2 regions of the Bacillus kalamii genome follow, and region 2 is predicted to be linked to the other one. Evidence: a T-box and tRNA genes for the amino acid it is inferred to sense, from the RefSeq annotation. Region 2 holds a T-box; the other holds one or more tRNA genes.
The links. The T-box of region 2 lies ahead of serS (serine--tRNA ligase). A T-box ahead of a tRNA ligase gene usually reads a tRNA of that ligase, here a tRNA-Ser.
Positions count from the first base shown of each region.

Region 1: it has a tRNA-Ser gene. The T-box ahead of serS (serine--tRNA ligase) is inferred to sense a tRNA for this amino acid. The anticodon was not compared.

Region 1 covers NZ_JBDFMI010000006.1:900,188-909,644, forward strand. The annotation lists gene ABC357_RS22300 (STAS domain-containing protein) at 1-309, shown strand, start outside; gene ABC357_RS22305 (anti-sigma regulatory factor) at 312-710, shown strand; gene ABC357_RS22310 (PP2C family protein-serine/threonine phosphatase) at 722-1,732, shown strand; gene ABC357_RS22315 (anti-sigma factor antagonist) at 1,813-2,142, shown strand; gene rsbW (anti-sigma B factor RsbW) at 2,142-2,615, shown strand; gene sigB (RNA polymerase sigma factor SigB) at 2,593-3,384, shown strand; gene ABC357_RS22330 (PP2C family serine/threonine-protein phosphatase) at 3,381-3,989, shown strand; gene ABC357_RS22335 (Tex family protein) at 4,067-6,259, shown strand; gene cmpA (cortex morphogenetic protein CmpA) at 6,306-6,431, opposite strand; gene ABC357_RS22345 (SprT family protein) at 6,519-6,983, shown strand; tRNA gene ABC357_RS22350 (tRNA-Asn) at 7,096-7,170, shown strand; tRNA gene ABC357_RS22355 (tRNA-Ser) at 7,183-7,273, shown strand; tRNA gene ABC357_RS22360 (tRNA-Glu) at 7,316-7,387, shown strand; tRNA gene ABC357_RS22365 (tRNA-Gln) at 7,556-7,630, shown strand; tRNA gene ABC357_RS22370 (tRNA-Lys) at 7,636-7,711, shown strand; tRNA gene ABC357_RS22375 (tRNA-Leu) at 7,718-7,799, shown strand; tRNA gene ABC357_RS22380 (tRNA-Leu) at 7,887-7,972, shown strand; tRNA gene ABC357_RS22385 (tRNA-Arg) at 7,991-8,067, shown strand; tRNA gene ABC357_RS22390 (tRNA-Gly) at 8,091-8,164, shown strand; rRNA gene ABC357_RS22395 (16S ribosomal RNA) at 8,274-9,457, shown strand, end outside.
Region 2 covers NZ_JBDFMI010000006.1:591,484-602,399, forward strand. The annotation lists gene ABC357_RS20630 (YaaC family protein) at 1-70, opposite strand, end outside; gene guaB (IMP dehydrogenase) at 181-1,647, shown strand; gene ABC357_RS20640 (serine hydrolase) at 1,818-3,140, shown strand; T-box leader at 3,288-3,516, shown strand; gene serS (serine--tRNA ligase) at 3,578-4,852, shown strand; tRNA gene ABC357_RS20650 (tRNA-Ser) at 5,122-5,214, shown strand; gene ABC357_RS20655 (deoxynucleoside kinase) at 5,672-6,349, opposite strand; gene ABC357_RS20660 (deoxynucleoside kinase) at 6,346-6,987, opposite strand; gene ABC357_RS20665 (cysteine hydrolase family protein) at 7,128-7,682, opposite strand; gene tadA (tRNA adenosine(34) deaminase TadA) at 7,782-8,282, shown strand; RNA gene ffs (signal recognition particle sRNA large type) at 8,380-8,644, shown strand; gene dnaX (DNA polymerase III subunit gamma/tau) at 8,809-10,500, shown strand; gene ABC357_RS20685 (YbaB/EbfC family nucleoid-associated protein) at 10,523-10,843, shown strand; gene recR (recombination mediator RecR) at 10,855-10,916, shown strand, end outside.

The DNA of each region.
Region 1 (9,457 bases), 310 kb from region 2:
CAATGGGAACTGGATGATGCAACTGCTCTTGAATTTCAGGAGGATTTGCTGCGGAAAATCCACGAAACAGGCTCAAACGGTGTTGTTATTGACATCACATCCATTGATTTTATAGATTCCTTCATTGCCAAAGTGTTGGGCGATGTAGTGAGCATGTCTAAACTGATGGGGGCTAAGGTAGTCATTACAGGTATTCAGCCTGCTGTTGCTATCACTTTGATCGAACTTGGCATTACTTTGAACGACGTTTACACAGCTCTAGATTTAGAAAAAGGTTTAGAGAAATTGCAACAGGAACTGGGGGATTGAGTATGCATCAACCCTTTGTAAAAATAGTCAATGAATGGGACATAGTGGCTGCGCGGCAATTAGGCAGAAACGTGGCGAAAGAAGTAGGCTTCGGTACTGTCGACCAAGCGAGAATTACCACAGCCATCAGTGAACTTGCCCGAAATATTTATTTATATGCAGGTACAGGAAAAATATTCATTGAAAAAATAAATGAAGCAGGAAAAATTGGAATAGTGATCCAAGCGATAGACCAAGGGCCCGGTATACCGGATATTAGACGGGTTATGGAGGATGGCTATACTACTTCCGGCGGCCTTGGAGCAGGGATGCCTGGTGTCAAACGCCTGATGGATACATTTGAGATAGATTCCATTCCGGGAAAAGGCACTGATATTCGCGCAACGAAATGGCTCCGTTAGGGGGAAGTTAAATGCTTAAGAGTGAAAATATAGAAGAGATTTATCGGGATACGCTGACTGCTTATGTAAAGGAACAGAGCGAAGAGGTTCTTTACAAGGGGCAGCAGTTGAGCAGAAAAACAATTGAACATGATATAGCGCCTGAAGAAATTATCAGTTGGCATAAAAGTGTGCTGCTTGATTTATTTCCGGATATTCAATCAGGTGTGCTGGATTCTCTTGATTTTCTTCTGGAAGTCATGATGGGGTATGGATTGGCTTATAGGGAAAATCAAAGTTTACGTCATTTCCAACAAGAGCTTAAGTCCGAAATGGAGATTGCCGCCAACGTGCAGAATACCCTTTTGGAAACAAAAATACCGGTATTGCCTCAATTGGAAATTGGGGCCGTTTCGGTGCCTGCGAAACGGATGAACGGAGATTATTATCATTTTATCCAGGATGAAAAGCAATGTGTTGGTGTAGGGATTGCGGACGTCATCGGCAAAGGGATCCCTGCTGCTTTATGCATGTCTATGATCAAATATGCGATGGACAGCATACCGGATCAACGACATGAACCAAGCCATGTATTGAAGTCGTTGAACAGGGTTGTTGAGCAAAATGTGGATCCTAGCATGTTCATAACGATGTTTTATGGTTTGTATAATCCCTCTACATCCGTTTTTTCTTATGCTTCGGCAGGACACGAAATTCCGATGTATTATAATGCTTCCACCGGACAATTCGAAGACCTTTATGCCAAGGGGCTGTTGTTGGGGGTTAACAAGGATACCAATTATCAGCAATTCGAAAGACAGGTAGAAATAGGAGACATGATTATATTGATGTCGGATGGTGTGACAGAATGCCGTACGGATGAAGGATTTATTGAGAGAGAAACATTAGTGGATGAAATAAAAAAATACATAGATCTCCATCCTCAGGAAATTGTGATGAATGTCTATAAACACTTGGAAAAACTGCAGCATTTCCAACTGCGCGATGATTTCACTATGATCATTTTAAAAAGAGCTTCTTAAAATTGTTTTGTTTCCATATTAAGTGGGTATATAACGCATAACTAAATCTAGTTAGGACTATACAAGGTGGGAAGTGCCGTATGAATATTAAGATTGATGTGAAACAAGTAGATTCTATGATTAATGTAACAGTACAAGGTGAAATTGATGCATATACAGCCCCTGAACTCCGTGAAGCCCTTTATCCCTTGGCGGAACAGGAAGAAGTTAACATAACGGTTGATTTATCCGGTGTCGGATATATGGATAGCACCGGTTTGGGTGTGTTTGTTGGTTTATTTAAAAATGTCCGTGCGCATAATGGCGATTTTAAAATTGTAGGGATGTCTGATCGATTGAAGCGTTTATTTGATATTACTGGTCTGGCGGATATTATTCATATTACAAGCGATACAAAGGGTGGATTGTGATGAAAAAAGGCTATGATTACATTGAAATGAAGATCCCGGCAAAGCCTGAGTACATTGGTGTTGTTCGCTTGACTATTTCTGGAGTAGCAAGCCGTATGGGTTTTTCCTATGATGATATTGAGGATCTGAAAATAGCTACTAGTGAAGCCTGCACAAATGCTGTCCAACACGCCTATAAAGAAGAGGAAGACGGCGAGGTGACAATTGGTTTCGGCCTTTATCAGGACCGTTTGGAGCTTATGGTTGCAGACAGCGGCCAAAGCTGCGATTTTGATGAAGTGAGACAAGGATTGGGACCTTATGAAAAAGAGGTGCAGGTGGAGTTCCTTAGAGAAGGAGGGCTAGGGCTGTATCTGATTGAAACACTAATGGACAAAGTGAAAATACATCAGTATCAAGGTGTAACGGTCTTTATGACTAAGTTTGTTCAAGGAGAGCAGGTGGAGAGTGATGCAAAGACAATCTCAACCTAATCAAGAAACAAGAGAACAAGTAAACGCCTGGATTAGAGCATATCAACTCAATCAGGACGATGAGGCGCAAAATAATCTTGTTATGCATTACAAAGGATTGGTAGAGACTATATCCAGGAAATATGCAAAAGGACGTTCCTTCCAAGAGGATATTTATCAAGTGGGAATGATCGGTCTGCTTGGAGCGATTCGCCGCTATGATGAAACGTTCGGCAAAAGTTTCGAAGCCTTTGCCGTGCCGACTATCATCGGAGAGATCAAACGGTTCTTGAGGGACAAGACGTGGAGTGTCCATGTCCCTCGCCGCATTAAGGAGCTGGGGCCGAAAATCAAAGTGGCGGTTGAAGCCCTGACAACAGATTTGCATCGTTCACCGCGCGTGGAAGAAATTGCGGATTATCTAGAGGTTTCCGATGAGGAAGTATTGGAAGCGATGGAAATGGGTAAAAGCTATCAGGCGCTGTCGATTGACCATACTATAGAAGCGGACTCTGATGGCGGTACTGTAACCTTGCTTGATATATTCGGCAATGTGGAGGAAGGTTATGAAAAAGTAAACCAGCGGATGGTTTTGGAAAAGGTGCTGCATGTACTTTCGGAGCGGGAGAAAATGATCATCCAATATACATACTTGGATAACCTTAGCCAAAAGGAAGCTGGAGAAAAACTTGGCATTTCACAAATGCATGTGTCCCGTTTGCAGAGAAGAGCGATTAAAAAACTCCGTGAAGCAATCCATGCTGAAGGCAGCTCGGAGTTTGTTAGATGATCAATGACCTTATAAAAAATGAAAAAGTTGAAGTGAATGTTAGACAGGTAGCGAAAGATAATGCAAACTATTGCGGGGATTCATACTATTTCGCCACTACTGAATCCTATTTCATATGTGTGCTTGCCGATGGCCTGGGCAGCGGAGAGTACGCATATGAATCGTCCAGCGCTGTAACAAATATAGTTGCCCAATATCATGATTTGCCTCTCGAAGAGTTGATCGATAAGTGCAATTCTGCGCTGGTCAGCAAAAGAGGAGCCGCGGTAGCTATAGTGAAGTTCTTCTTTGAAACGAAAGAAGTCCATTTCATATCTGTCGGAAATATACGCTTTTTCATGTATAAACCTTCAGAGGAGAAGGTTATCTACCCGTTGCCGATTTCAGGTTTTCTATCCGGAAAGATAAGAAAGTTTAAGGGCCAGCGTTTTAAGTATGAACCATCTTCGCGTTTCTTTATCTTTTCAGATGGCATGGAGCTGAAAGAAATTAAATCGAATATCAGTAAAACGACATCGATTGATCTCCTGTCGGAAGTCATTTGGCATGAAAATGCCGCCCATGCGGATGATGTAACGTTTATAGTGGGGAGCCTGCTTCAATAATTGAAGCAGGTTTTTACTATTTTTGGCCGATTAGAAGTGGTGCAAGTTATTTGGTAAAATGAAGGGAAGACGAAATAATGGGAGGAACAATTGTGGAAACCATTCATATAAAACCGTTGGATGTAAGTAAAGCCATCGCCGGAGAATTGAAGCTGAGCCAAAGGCAAGTCCAACAAGTTATAACACTATTGGAAGAGGGAAATACAGTCCCTTTTATTGCCCGATATCGAAAAGAAATGACAGGCAGCATGGATGAGGTGCAGATCCGGGATGTTATGAATCGGTGGCACTATTTAGAGAATCTTCAAAAGCGGAAAGAAGAAATCCTCCGGTCAATTGAAGAACAAGGCAAATTGACTGAAGAGCTCAAGGGGCAAATTGCCTCTGCTGAAAAATTACAGCTACTTGAAGACTTATATCGCCCATATAAACAAAAAAGAAGAACAAAAGCGACAGTGGCGAAGGAGAAAGGATTAGAACCGCTAGCGCAGTGGATGCTTACATTTCCTAAATCCGGTTCTATAGATGAAGAAGCAGCAGCGTATATAAAGGAGGAGCAGGGGGTCCAATCTGTTGAAGAGGCGATTTCTGGCGCCAAGGATATTATTGCTGAAATGGTATCGGACGAACCGTCTTTACGCCAGTGGATTAGGCAGGCAACCTTTAATCAAGGGAGAATCCAGTCTGTGGTGAAGGATGAAAGCAAGGATGAAAAGCAAGTGTATGAGAATTATTATGAATACGAGGAGCCTGTCAATAAAATTGTTCCCCATCGTGTATTGGCCTTGAATCGCGGGGAAAAAGAAGAAGTGTTAAGGATATCGGTTAAAATAGACCCGGAGCGTATATACTCATACATACAAAGAAAGATGATTCCATATACCGGTTCAATTGTTGAAGAAATCGTTAAGGAGGCAATAGAGGATGCTTATAAGAGATTAATCCACCCTTCTATCGAAAGGGATATCCGTAATGAATTGACAGATAAAGCTGAAGACCAGGCAATTCATATCTTTTCTGAAAATCTCCGGAATTTACTGCTGCAGCCGCCTTTAAAAGGAAAAATGGTTCTCGGCGTCGATCCGGCTTACCGGACGGGATGCAAGCTCGCGGTGGTCGACCAAACTGGGAAGATGGAGCAGGTAGCGGTCATCTACCCTCATCCGCCAGCTGCAAAACGTGAGGCGGCATCCGCTACAATAAAAGAAATCATTAAGCGTTATTCGATTGAAGTCATTGCAATCGGAAATGGCACAGCCTCAAGAGAGACGGAACAATTTGTAGCGGATATACTGAAAGAATTGGATAATACAATCTACTATATAATTGTTAATGAAGCAGGAGCATCTGTTTATTCGGCTTCCGATTTGGCCCGTGAGGAATTTCCGGATCTTCACGTAGAAGAGAGAAGTGCAGTGTCCATTGCCCGCCGTTTGCAGGACCCATTGGCAGAATTGGTGAAAATTGACCCGAAATCAGTCGGTGTGGGCCAATATCAGCATGATGTATCTCAAAGGAAGTTAAATGATTCTTTGGCTTTTGTTGTGGAAACAGCCGTCAACCAAGTTGGAGTCAATGTAAATACAGCTTCTTCCTCTCTACTGCAATATGTGGCTGGGCTTTCCAAAAGCGTAGCTTCCAATATTGTGAAGAAAAGAGAAGAGGAAGGTGCATTCTCATCAAGAAAGCAGTTGAAGAAAATTCCGCGGCTTGGGGCAAAGACCTATGAACAATGTATAGGTTTCCTCAGAATTCCGAATGGCAAGGAACCTCTTGATTCGACTGCCATCCATCCTGAAAATTATGAAGTGGCTATTCGATTGCTTGCTAACCTCGGATTTTCTACAAAGGATATCGGCTCAACGGCTCTTCGCCAGTCATTGAAGGAAATGGACATAAAAGAAATGTCCGAGGAGCTGGGGATTGGCCAGGTGACGCTAAAGGATATGGTAGATACATTAATGAAGCCTGGAAGAGATCCGAGAGATGAGATGGCCAAGCCGTTATTGAAAAAAGATGTCCTGAAAATGGAGGATTTATCCCCAGGCATGGAACTCCAGGGGACAGTCCGCAATGTAGTTGATTTTGGGGCATTCATCGATATTGGAGTCAAGCAGGATGGCCTGGTCCACATATCGAAGATGAGCAAATCATACGTCAAGCATCCTCTGGATATTGTGTCTGTCGGAGATATAGTGACTGTTTGGGTTGAGCAGGTTGACAGCAAGAAACAACGTGTATCTTTAACGATGCTTCAGCCGGAAGGGTAAAATTAGTAGGGTACTGCGCCAGAGAAAGGGCAGTGCCCTTTTGTTTTCAGCCTTGCAGTTCATCCTTGTTTGTCTTGCGGTAAAAATACCAGCATTGATTGAGGACTTGAACCTGTTGTGCGTTCTTTTCGAAAAAGGCTTTTCTGATTTGTTTTTCTAACCATATTGGCATTTCTGTGAATCCCCCTTCTTATAAAAGTGTGATTCATTGTATGCTATAATGGTTTGTCACGTTTCATATAGAAGGGCGGGGAAAACGTTGAATGATGATCAATTGCAGAAATTAACGGAGGAACTTTCGCTTCGCGATTTCGATAAACCATTTATGCACAAGGCCTATTTTAATAAACGGCTGCGTACGACTGGAGGCAGATATATGCTGCATAGCCACCATATAGAGATTAATCCCCGTTATTATGACCAATTCGGGGAAAACGAGTTGGTTGGGATTATTAAGCACGAATTATGCCATTATCATTTGCATATTGAAGGAAAGGGCTATAAGCATAGAGACAAGGATTTTAGAATACTTCTGCAAAAAGTGGATGCGCCCCGGTTTTGCTCCGTTCTTCCTGAGAATAACAAGAGAAAGATACAAACACTTTATTATTATGAGTGTTCAATTTGCCATACGTTGTATGTCCGTAAACGGAATGTTGATCTAAAAAGATATGCTTGCGGGAAATGCAGAGGAAAGCTGAAAAAGGTCCGATCAGGCAAATAAATAGATTTTAATCAAAAATAACGGATGGACTCTTGACAGGTTGAATCAACATCTTTATAATCTAAATAGTCGATAGGATAACAAGTTGCTTGCTAATCCTGTTAAATACTATTCCGCAGTAGCTCAGTGGTAGAGCACTCGGCTGTTAACCGAGCGGTCGTAGGTTCGAATCCTACCTGCGGAGCCATTTTTATGTTGTGGGGAAGTACTCAAGAGGCTGAAGAGGCGCCCCTGCTAAGGGTGTAGGTCGCGTAAGCGGCGCGAGGGTTCAAATCCCTCCTTCTCCGCCATAATATCAAAATAACCATAATGAAGTTACCTATATAGAACAGGGCCCGTTGGTCAAGCGGTTAAGACACCGCCCTTTCACGGCGGTAACACGGGTTCGAATCCCGTACGGGTCATGAATGATAATAGGGAGGCATTCAATTTGCTTCCCATTATTTATCTGATAAAAATTAAAAAAAGCTTGCATTCTAAAATCGGAATGTGATATGATAAGTGGGTTGCTTCTGATAGGTCAAGTTAGAAATAACGTAAAGAAACTATTTAGAAATAACAACAGACATCATTGGGCTATAGCCAAGCGGTAAGGCAACGGATTTTGATTCCGTCATGCGAAGGTTCGAATCCTTCTAGCCCAGCCATTGATGAGCCATTAGCTCAGTTGGTAGAGCATCTGACTTTTAATCAGAGGGTCGAAGGTTCGAATCCTTCATGGCTCACCATTATATGCGGGTGTGGCGGAATTGGCAGACGCACCAGACTTAGGATCTGGCGCCTTACGGCGTGGGGGTTCAAGTCCCTTCACCCGCACTTTTAAAAAAAGAAAACTTTTTTTTAAAAAAACTGTTGCAAACATCGAGTTATAGTGATATAATAAATGATGTTGCTAACAACTTCGCGGTCGTGGCGGAACGGCAGACGCGCTAGGTTGAGGGCCTAGTGGGGGAAACCCCGTGGAGGTTCAAGTCCTCTCGGCCGCACCAACGACATCTTATGAATATGCGCCCGTAGCTCAATTGGATAGAGCGTCTGACTACGGATCAGAAGGTTATGGGTTCGACTCCTTTCGGGCGCGCCATATTATTTTAAAATACCTATTATGCGGGTGTAGTTTAGTGGTAAAACCTCAGCCTTCCAAGCTGATGATGAGGGTTCGATTCCCTTCACCCGCTCCAAAAAAATGTTCTTTGAAAACTAAACAAGACAACACGTCAACGTTAATTCTAAACGAAGTTCCAACAGAGTTGGAACAAACAAGTTTTATCTTATGAGCAAGTCAAACACTTATTGGAGAGTTTGATCCTGGCTCAGGACGAACGCTGGCGGCGTGCCTAATACATGCAAGTCGAGCGGACAGAAGGGAGCTTGCTCCCGGAAGTCAGCGGCGGACGGGTGAGTAACACGTGGGCAACCTGCCTATAAGACTGGGATAACTCCGGGAAACCGGGGCTAATACCGGATAGTTTCTTCCTCCACATGGAGGAAGAGGGAAAGATGGTTTCGGCTATCACTTATAGATGGGCCCGCGGTGCATTAGCTAGTTGGTAAGGTAACGGCTTACCAAGGCAACGATGCATAGCCGACCTGAGAGGGTGATCGGCCACACTGGGACTGAGACACGGCCCAGACTCCTACGGGAGGCAGCAGTAGGGAATCTTCCGCAATGGACGAAAGTCTGACGGAGCAACGCCGCGTGAACGAAGAAGGCCTTCGGGTCGTAAAGTTCTGTTGTTAGGGAAGAACAAGTACCAGAGTAACTGCTGGTACCTTGACGGTACCTAACCAGAAAGCCACGGCTAACTACGTGCCAGCAGCCGCGGTAATACGTAGGTGGCAAGCGTTGTCCGGAATTATTGGGCGTAAAGCGCGCGCAGGCGGTCCTTTAAGTCTGATGTGAAAGCCCACGGCTCAACCGTGGAGGGTCATTGGAAACTGGGGGACTTGAGTACAGAAGAGGAAAGCGGAATTCCAAGTGTAGCGGTGAAATGCGTAGATATTTGGAGGAACACCAGTGGCGAAGGCGGCTTTCTGGTCTGTAACTGACGCTGAGGCGCGAAAGCGTGGGGAGCAAACAGGATTAGATACCCTGGTAGTCCACGCCGTAAACGATGAGTGCTAAGTGTTAGAGGGTTTCCGCCCTTTAGTGCTGCAGCAAACGCATTAAGCACTCCGCCTGGGGAGTACGGTCGCAAGACTGAAACTCAAAGGAATTGACGGGGGCCCGCACAAGCGGTGGAGCATGTGGTTTAATTCGAAGCAACGCGAAGAACCTTACCAGGTCTTGACATCCTCTGACACTCCTAGAGATAGGACGTTCCCCTTCGGGGGACAGAGTGACAGGTGGTGCATGGTTGTCGTCAGCTCGTGTCGTGAGATGTTGGGTTAAGTCCCGCAACGAGCGCAACCCTTGATCTTAGTTGCCAGCATTCAGTTGGGCACTCTAAGGTGACTGCCGGTGACAAACCGGA
Region 2 (10,916 bases):
AAAGCTGTGTATGTGAATGCGCTTTAAATAACTGAAAAAGGTCCCAAGAATCATTCAGATGCATCATCATAAATACTCCCTTTAAAAATTTTGAAAAATCAAACTTCTAGTACTTTCCTTGACAGTATTTTACCCAATTGATAACCTACTAATAATATTTTCAATCGGGAGGGCAAAAAAATGTGGGAAAATAAGTTTGCTAAAGAAGGATTAACGTTTGATGATGTATTGTTGATACCTGCAAAATCAGAGGTTCTGCCAAAGGAAGTAAATCTTTCGGTCAACCTTACGGAAACGTTGAAATTAAATATTCCCATTATTAGTGCTGGAATGGACACAGTCACTGAAGCCGATATGGCAATTGCCATGGCGCGCCAAGGTGGATTGGGAATTATTCATAAGAACATGTCGATTGAACAGCAAGCGGAACAGGTTGATAAAGTAAAACGGTCTGAAAGCGGCGTAATTACGGATCCGTTCTTCTTGACTCCGGAACATCAAGTTTTTGATGCAGAGCACTTAATGGGCAAATACAAGATATCTGGTGTGCCTATCGTCAATAATTTGAATGAGCAACAGTTGGTAGGAATCATCACGAACCGTGATCTACGTTTTATAAGCGACTATTCACTTCGTATTTCCGAGGTAATGACAAAAGAAGAATTAGTCACTGCTCCTGTTGGAACGACGTTGGAACAGGCTGAAAAGATTCTTCAGACCTACAAAATCGAAAAATTGCCTTTGTTGGATGATAATGGAGTATTAAAAGGCCTAATTACCATTAAAGATATTGAAAAAGTAGTTGAATTCCCTAATTCAGCAAAAGACAGCCAAGGACGCTTATTGGTTGGAGCAGCAGTAGGAATTACAAAAGATACTATGAAACGTGTACAAATGCTTGTGAAAGCACATGTAGATGTAATTGTCATTGATACGGCACACGGCCATTCAGCAGGTGTTTTGGACGTTGTCCGCGAGATTCGCGATGCTTACCCTGAATTGAACATTATCGCTGGAAATGTAGCTACTGCAGAAGCGACACGTGCTCTTATAGAGGCAGGGGTAGATATAGTTAAGGTCGGCATCGGACCAGGAAGTATCTGTACAACACGTGTTGTGGCAGGTGTAGGTGTTCCACAGATTACAGCTATTTATGATTGTGCTACAGAAGCGCGCAAACTTGGTAAAGCAATCATTGCCGATGGCGGAATCAAATATTCAGGTGACGTGGTTAAGGCCCTTGCTGCAGGCGGCCATGTTGTTATGCTTGGAAGCCTATTAGCTGGTGTGACAGAAAGTCCTGGAGAAACAGAAATCTATCAAGGAAGAAGATTTAAAGTTTATAGAGGGATGGGATCGGAAGCTGCCATGGAAAAAGGTTCGAAAGACCGTTACTTCCAAGAAGACAGCAAGAAGTTCGTTCCTGAGGGCATAGAGGGGCGTTTGCCTTATAAAGGACCTCTTTCGGATACTTTATTCCAATTAGTTGGCGGCATACGTGCAGGAATGGGTTATTGCGGTACAGCTAATTTAGAAGAATTAAGAGAAAAGGCCCAATTTGTCCGTATGACTGGTGCTGGTTTGCGTGAGAGCCATCCACATGATGTACAAATCACAAAAGAAGCTCCTAATTACTCAATTAGTTAAGTAAGCCAATAAGCAAATAGTCGGTGAAAGAATAGACAGAGCAATATCGATCTGTCTATTTTTTTTGTTTTTTTTGTGCTAAACTAAACAAAGCATGTTTAAAAAAGTAAATAATCAACATATATAACCAAAAAAATATGTATAAGTATGAAAAGCGGAGGTATTAGAAGTTGAAAAGTTTCAGCAAGATTACTGTAGTATTAACATTACTGATTGCATTTGTATTCTCTCAGTTCACTGGAGCTGCCCCTGCTAAAGCGGCAACAAGTGACCCATTAAGCCTTAAAGCAGAAGCAGCCATGCTATTGGATGCCAAAACAGGTAAAATCCTTTATGAAAAAAATGCTGATAAAGTTTTAGGCGTTGCCAGCATGTCTAAAATGATGTCTGAATATATCGTTATGGAATCGATTAAAGAAGGTAAGATTTCATGGGACGATAAAATTAATATTAATGAATATGTACATAACCTTTCTAAAGGTAATGGACTTTCAAATATCGGTCTTACACAGGGCGAAGATTACACCGTTAAAGAGTTATACGAAGCAATGGCTATCTTCTCGGCTAATGCAGCTACTGTAGCCTTGGCTGAAAAAATTGCCGGATCTGAAAAGAATTTCGTAGAGCTAATGAATAAAAAAGCAAAAGAGTTAGGTATGACGAAATATAAGTTTGTGAATTCAAGCGGCTTGAATAATAGCGACTTGGGCGGCAATATCGCTGCTGGCGGCCCAAATGATGAAAATGTCATGAGTGCACGCGACATCGCTACATTGGCTTACCACTTGATCAACGATTATCCTGATGTGCTTAACTTCTCTAAGCAATCTAAATTAAAATTTAAAGATGGCAAAGAATACCCGAACTTCAACTGGATGTTGCCTGGTTTGATCTTCCAGTACGAAGGTGTGGACGGATTAAAGACTGGTTCCACTGACTTTGCAGGCTATTGCTTTACAGCAACTGCCGAAAGAAATGGACAGCGTTTCATATCTGTTGTAATGAAATCACCTTCAAAGAACGAACGATTCACAGATACACGAAAGGTCTTAGATTACGCTTTTGCTAATTTTGGAAAAGAAGAAGTTTTAAAGGCTGGCTATAAGCCAAAGGGCAAAGAGATAGAAGTGGAAAAAGGAAAAGAAAAGCATGTTGCTTTGACCACTAAGAAACCAGTTGATTTAGTCATCCAAAAAGGAACGGCTAAAGAGTATAAGCCGGTCGTAGTGATCGACAAAAAGAAATTGAACAAAGACGGAAAGCTTGTTGCTCCAATTAAAAAAGGCGAAAAGCTTGGCTACGTTACAGTCCAATCCAAGAATGACCCGTACGGTTTCTTGACAAAAGAGGGAGCGAAACAGGTTCAAGTCGACCTTGTAGCTGCTGAAGATGTAGAAAAATCAAATTGGTTTGTCCTTTCAATGAAAGCTGTCGGTGGCTTCTTTGGGGATGTTTGGGACAGTGTTTCATCTATGGTAAAAGGCTGGTTCTAAAATAAGCAGAGGGCGTTCCCCGTTGTTGGAGGAGCGTCCTTTTTTTACTCTTTAATTTACGTCAATTTATCGAATGAAGTGGAAAAATGTATAAATAGGTTGCACATAGGTTAACTTTATAGTAAATTGAATACAAAATTAATTATTCTAAAAGCGATGATAGGAATTAGTAGCATAGGTTATTGTTTCAAAGAGAGCCGGTGGTTGGTGGAAATCGGCAATAATGCCTTGTGAATCCATCCTTGAGCAAAGTGCCGAACTTCCATTCGTGGAACAGTAAGTGCTTTCGGTTTTAAAAACCGTTATTCTTTTTAAGGTGAAAAGCATTAATCTGCTTTTAACTAGGGTGGCAACGCGGGTAACTCTCGTCCCTTCTTTGGGATGAGGGTTTTTTTGTATTCACCTAGAAGAACAGAATGGAAAAGGAGGAAGTAAGCATGTTGGATTTAAAATATTTACGTGCTAATTTTGAAGAAGTTAAAGCAAAGTTAAAACACCGTGGTGAAGATTTGACGGATTTGGGCAAATTCGAACAGCTGGATAGCCGCCGCCGTGAATTGATCAGCGAAACGGAAAAGTTAAAAAGCCGCAGAAATGAAGTATCTCAACAAATTGCAGTCATGAAAAGAGAAAAACAAGATGCGACAGAGGTAATTACTGAAATGAGAGAGGTCGGAGACCAGATTAAAGTGTTGGATGATGAGCTTCGCGATGTAGAAGCACAACTTGAGCGCTTATTATTATCTATCCCGAATATTCCCCATGAAAGTGTTCCTGTCGGCGACAGCGAAGATGACAATATTGTTGCCCGTACTTGGGGTAAATTACCGCAGTACAGCTTTGAGCCGAAACCGCATTGGGAGCTAGCAGATGAGCTGGGTATTTTGGATTTTGAACGGGCAGCCAAAGTAACCGGAAGCCGTTTTGTATTCTATAAAGGATTGGGAGCCCGTTTGGAGCGTGCCCTTATTTCTTTCATGCTTGACCTTCATGTTGAGGAACATGGCTACACAGAAATTCTACCTCCATATATGGTCAACCGCACGAGTATGACAGGAACAGGACAGTTACCGAAGTTTGAAGAAGATGCCTTCTTGATCGAAAGCGAAGATTACTTCCTGATTCCTACAGCAGAAGTGCCTGTGACAAATATGCACCGTGATGAAATTCTTGCCGGTGAGCAATTGCCGATCGGGTATGCAGCTTACAGTGCTTGTTTCCGCTCTGAGGCAGGATCTGCCGGCCGCGATACAAGAGGCTTGATTCGCCAACATCAATTCAATAAAGTTGAACTAGTTCGCTTTGTAAAACCCGAAGACTCATATCAAGAATTAGAAAAGCTGACAGGACACGCTGAGAAGGTTCTGCAATTGCTTGAATTACCTTACCAAGTACTTAGCATGTGTACGGCTGATCTTGGCTTCACTGCAGCGAAGAAGTACGATATTGAGGTATGGCTTCCAAGCTACGGTGTTTACCGAGAAATCTCTTCTTGCAGTAATTTTGAAGACTTCCAAGCAAGACGGGCTAATATCCGTTTCCGCCGTGATCCAAAAGGAAAACCGGAACATGTCCATACATTGAATGGCTCTGGCCTTGCTATCGGACGTACAGTTGCGGCTATCCTTGAAAACTACCAACAAGAAGATGGATCCATCAAAATCCCTGAAGTATTGCGTCCATACATGGGCGGAAAAGAATACATCAAGTAAAGAAACGAAAATAGCCGATAAAATGGCACAGCACCCCAAGATTCATTTTGGGGTGCTTATTTATGGCTGAGTAATGAGCATTCAGTCTGTTCTGTTTAAACTGAGGCGTATGAAGCTTCTTGAAAAGGACAGGTTTTTCGGTATCGTATTAAAACATGATTTCCTTAAATAATCTGTATATTTAATTTTTTTTTACGAAGGCTTGACACTAGATTATGCATTATGTTATCTTATTAAATGTTGATACGACAAGTTGAAACACATATTTTGGAGGTATACCCAAGTCCGGCTGAAGGGATCGGTCTTGAAAACCGACAGGGGCTTAACGGCTCGCGGGGGTTCGAATCCCTCTACCTCCTCCATTTACATCAATAACCATAGCGCATAATATGGAGATTATAGAAACATTGAAATCAATGCATATCAGCATTGATTTTTTTATTGTGAAAAAATTAGTGTTCTAAAGCTTTGTCATTCACCTAATATAAGCTGAAGGACTACATATTTCGGACCTGCTACTGCAAGCCCTGCAAGCTGTAGGCAGCACGAAATCTCAGGTGCAAATAAAAAGATACTCCCATCTGCATCAGGGATGCTTGTAAGGGAATATCTTTTGGTTGGATTGGTTGAAGAAACCTAAACATATGTAATTCTATTTAAACGAAAGAGCACACAGCTCCTTTTTTCTTGTCTGTTCATCCAAGCAAAAGGGAGGTTGTGTGCTCTTTTTCTGTGAATAAAGCTGTAGGCGCCATCCCCTCGAGATCGTAACCCAAACCTCTTTTACGTTTGTCGGGGAAAGCAAGCGCCTTCTGCTTTTTACCGGCCTGTTCTGCGAAGTCTTCTTGTTTCCTCCAGGAAATAGGAGACTCTTTCAACAATCGGCTCAATAGATGTTTCGTCATTGATTAAATCGTAGTCATTGATGTTTAAGCGAAGGACTGGGCATGCGTTAAATTGGTTAATCCAATCTTCATAACGCTTGTACATTTCTTCCCAATATTCAATAGGTGTTTGTTGTTCCATTGGACGGCCTCTTTCTTTTATGCGGGAAAGAACGTCATCCAATGAACCTTCTAGGTAAATTAACAAATCAGGATGCGGGAAGTAAGGAGTCATCACCATTGCATCAAAAAGGCTTGTGTAGTTCTCATAATCGACTTTGCTCATTGTGCCTTTTTCATAATGCATTTTGGCAAAAATGCCTGTATCTTCGTAGATGGAGCGATCCTGGATAAATCCGCCTCCATATTCAAAGATGCGTTTTTGTTCTTTAAACCGCTCCGATAGGAAATAAACTTGTAAATGAAAGCTCCAACGGGAGAAATCGTTATAGAACTTATCCAAATATGGATTGGAATCCACTTTTTCAAAGGATGTCCGGAAGTTCAATGCATTAGCTAATGCATTGGTAATCGTTGATTTGCCGACCCCGACTGTTCCCGCAATTGTAATGACGGCATCGTTAGGGATATTATGTTTAGCGCGAAGGTTCATTTTAGTTTTACTCCTTTTTGAAGCTCTTGATTAACTTGGTTTAAGATGGTGCTCAGATCATTTGTATTTTCGACAAAATCCATATCATCGCCATTGAATTGAAGAACAGTCACATCCGGATGCTTGGCGATGAATTGCTGCATAAAGACATGGTAATCGTTCAGTAGCTGTTCCATATATAGAGGGCTAATATTTTTTTCGATTTCACGGCCCCGTTTTTGAATCCGGCTCATTAGGGTATCCAAGCTGGCGTGCAAATAAATGACCATATTTGGAACAGGCATGTCCTGTGTCAGGATATCGAAAACACTTAAATACTTATTATATTGTGATTGCTTGAGACTGCGTTGAGCGAAAATCAAGTTCTTAAATATATGATAATCAGCTACGACCGGCTGTTGTTTAGCGAGGAATTTCGTTTCGATGTCTTCAAGTTGTTTATACCGATTGCATAAAAAGAACATTTCGGTCTGAAAGCTCCACTCATCGATATTTTCATAGAATTTGCCTAAAAATGGATTCTCATCTACGATCTCTTTGAGAATGGCAAATTGAAAATGATCGGAGATTGCTTTGGACAATGTAGTTTTGCCAACGCCAATTGGCCCTTCTACAGTTATGAAAGGTGTTTGTATCATTATTCTATACGGCCTCCTGATAATTTTGAAGGATGAATGCTCCTGTTATTTTAACACACACTCTTTCATCGCGTTGCAGATTATGCAAGAAAAATGAGTTGCAATTTTTACTAGGAATGATGAATGACGTTCAATGTGTATTAATTGAAGTATTCATTTATAATTGCGGTACTATTTCTAATATCCGCTTTCAGTACATTGGCCATCATAGTAAGGGCATATGTATTATCCTCTACATCGGCAGATGCGATGCAGTCTGCCGGACATACAAGGGAGTACTCCCGCATATAAGCATCGTTTGCTGTAAAAAGTACACAAATGTTCCCTGCTATTCCGGTAATAATCAATCGTTTTACTCCGAACTGGTGGAGCATTGTATTCAATGAAGTGCCATAGAAGGCCGAGTGCTTCGGTTTTATAAGGAAATAGTCATTTGGCTGTGGGGCAATCATGCTGATATAGGAATTGTTTTCTTTTGTTCGGCACATAAAAATAATTTTTTGGAAGTCTGCTTGCCATAGATTATAATGGTCATTAATGTATATGATGGGTATGCGGGCAGCGCAGGCCTTGGCTTTTACTAATAATATGGGATCGGTGATCTGTAAGGTATGGCGGTAACATGCTGTTCCGTTGCGGAATTTGAAATGATTGATCATATCGATGATTAAAAGGGCTGTATCCGATTTTTGCATAACATACTCCCATCCGGTTGTAGAACCTATATGATGGTGTTAGTCTGTTTCATTCCACTGAATTTAATTCGATTCTTTCTATAGGCAGGGAGCAAATGTATGGAAGCTAAAGATAAATTGTATATGGAAGCGGCTTTAAGAGAAGCGGCAAAGGCAGGGGAAAAGAACGAAGTCCCAATCGGGGCTGTCCTTGTTCTTGATGATGAAATTATTGCGCAGGCGCATAATTTGCGTGAAAGTGAACAAAGTGCAACTGCGCATGCTGAATTGATGGCTATTGATGAAGCCTGCAAGAAGCTTGGTACGTGGAGACTGGAAGATGCTACACTATATGTTACGTTGGAACCGTGCCCTATGTGCTCGGGCGCTATTATCCTCTCGAGGGTTAAACGAGTTGTCTACGGGGCATCTGATCCAAAAGCGGGATGCGCCGGGACATTCATGAATTTATTGACAGATGAACGGTTTAACCATCAGTGTGAAGTAGTCCCTGGTGTCATGGAGGAAGAATGCGGTCAAATCTTGACTGATTTTTTCAGAACGCTAAGAGCGCGCAAAAAAGAAGAAAGACGCAGACGGAAAGAATCGACGATAGAGTAAGATAATTCCGTTGCGGTTTTCATTGCTTTTTTCTAGAAATATGGGTATACTTGAAAATGCGTCGTATATGGCGCACTAATTATAGGTATCAATTTTGCCGTACTAGGTGGGGAGGTAGCGGTGCCCTGTACTCGCAATCCGCTCTAGCGAGACCGAATTCCTTTTAGAGGGTCGTATGCTGTAGGGTCTGCCTTTTGTAAGTGGTGTTGACGCTTGGGTCCTGCGCAATGGAAATCCATGAACCATGTCAGGTCCGGAAGGAAGCAGCATTAAGTGGAATCTTTCATGTGCCGCAGGGTCGCCTGGGCTGAGCTAACTACAAAAGTAACGCTTATGGCAGCGATTCGAAGAAAGGTGTACGGCAGTTATTCTTATAAATAATAGAGGATGGTATGCTCTTAACTTGTTAGGGGTGTGCATCCTCTTTTTTCTTTAGGGAAAAAAGGGATAGATTGCTTATGTCCCTTTGTAAAATGGAATTTAGTTAATGTATAATAAAATAGATTAGGCAAAAGGAGGACGTACGGTGGGATATCAAGCATTATACCGGGTTTGGAGACCACAGCTATTCTCTGATGTGATCGGCCAGAAACATGTGACAAAAACGCTTCAAAATGCGCTTGTCCAGGAAAAAATCTCCCACGCTTATCTCTTTTCGGGCCCAAGGGGAACTGGGAAAACCTCAGTCGCCAAAATATTGGCGAAAGCGGTTAATTGTGAACACTCTCCTGTACAGGAACCATGCAATGAATGCCCTTCCTGTAGAGGAATAACAGATGGTTCTATTTCAGATGTCATTGAAATCGATGCTGCATCAAATAATGGTGTCGATGAAATTCGCGATATCCGCGATAAAGTAAAATATGCGCCGAATTCTGTTAAGTATAAAGTCTATATCATAGACGAGGTGCATATGCTATCGACTGGTGCTTTTAATGCATTGTTAAAAACACTGGAAGAGCCGCCGCAACATGTTATCTTTATTTTGGCAACAACAGAACCGCATAAGATCCCTCTTACTATTATCTCCAGATGCCAACGGTTCGATTTCAAAAGGATCGGTCCTGAGGATATTGTAGAACGTATGAGCGGTATTGTAGAGAATACAGGCGTGTCCTGTGATGATCAGGCCCTTCAAATCATCGCACGGGCTGCGGAAGGCGGGATGCGGGATGCCCTTAGCCTTTTGGACCAAGCTATTTCGTTCAGTATGAATGACAGTGTGACGGTAGAGGATGCCTTGACCATTACAGGATCTGCCTCCCAGGTGTATTTGGGGACATTGGTCAATGCCATTCATGAAAAGGATGTAAGTAAGGCGCTGGCTTTATTGAAAGAGTTGTTATCTTTGGGTAAGGATCCGGTCCGATTGATCGAGGATTTGATCCTTTATTTTAGAGATATGCTTCTTTACCAGGTCTCGCCCCAGATGAGTGATGTACTTGAACGTGTATTGGTTGATGATTCGTTCAAACAGTTGGCTGGCGATATAGAGACCGGCGCGATTTATCAATTTATCGAACAACTTAACCAAACACAGCAGGAAATGAAATGGACGAACCACCCTCGTGTATTTATGGAAGTGTTAATTGTAAAACTATGCCACACTAAAACAGCAACGGCTGAAGATAGTGCATCTGTGATGGAACTGAAGAATAAAGTGCTTGAATTGGAAAATCAGTTGAACGCACTTAAAATGGAAGGCATTAAGGTCCAGGCTAATGCAGCCCCTCAACAAGCGAAGGCGAAGAAACAGATTAAGAAGTCATTTAAAGCACCTGCCGGCCGGATTCAAAATGTCCTGAAAGAAGCAACGAAGCAGGATTTGCAGGCTGTAAAAAATCATTGGGGCGAGTTATTGGGTACACTCGCTGACCAGAATATGAAATCAGCGGCAGCTTTATTGAATGAAGCGGAACCAGTTGCTGCATCCGATAGCGCTTTTGTGGTAAAATTCAAATACGAAATCCACTGTCAAATGGCAATGGAAAATACATCTTTTACTGAATCTATAGCGTCTATCATGCAACGTTTAGTTGGCCATGCACTGCGTATGGAAGGTGTGCCGGCTGGACAGTGGCAGGAAATCCGGGAAGATTTTATCGCCACCCAAAGCACCGATGAGGTAGAAACGAAAACAAGCCAAAAAGAAGAAGAACCGTTGATATCTGAAGCTAGAAAACTTTTTGGCGATGATTTATTGGAAATAAAAGATTAACTAAATTGGAGGATATACAATTATGCGTGGAATGGGAAATATGCAAAATATGATGAAGCAAATGCAGAAAATGCAAAAGAAAATGGCTGATGCCCAAGAAGAATTGGCTGAAAAGCGAATCGAAGGTTCTGCAGGCGGCGGCATGGTTGCTGTTACAATCTCAGGGAATAAAGAGATTGTAGAAGTAAAAATCAAACCTGAAGTTGTAGATCCGGATGATATCGAAATGTTAGAAGACTTAGTATTAGCAGCAACAAATGATGCTTTGAAGAAAATCGATGAATTGACAGCCCAGACAATGGGACAATTCACTAAAGGTTTAAATCTTCCTGGCATGTTCTAGGGGGTATAATCATGCATTATCCTGAACCTATTTCGAAATTAATCGATAGTTTCATGAAATTGCCGGGTATCGG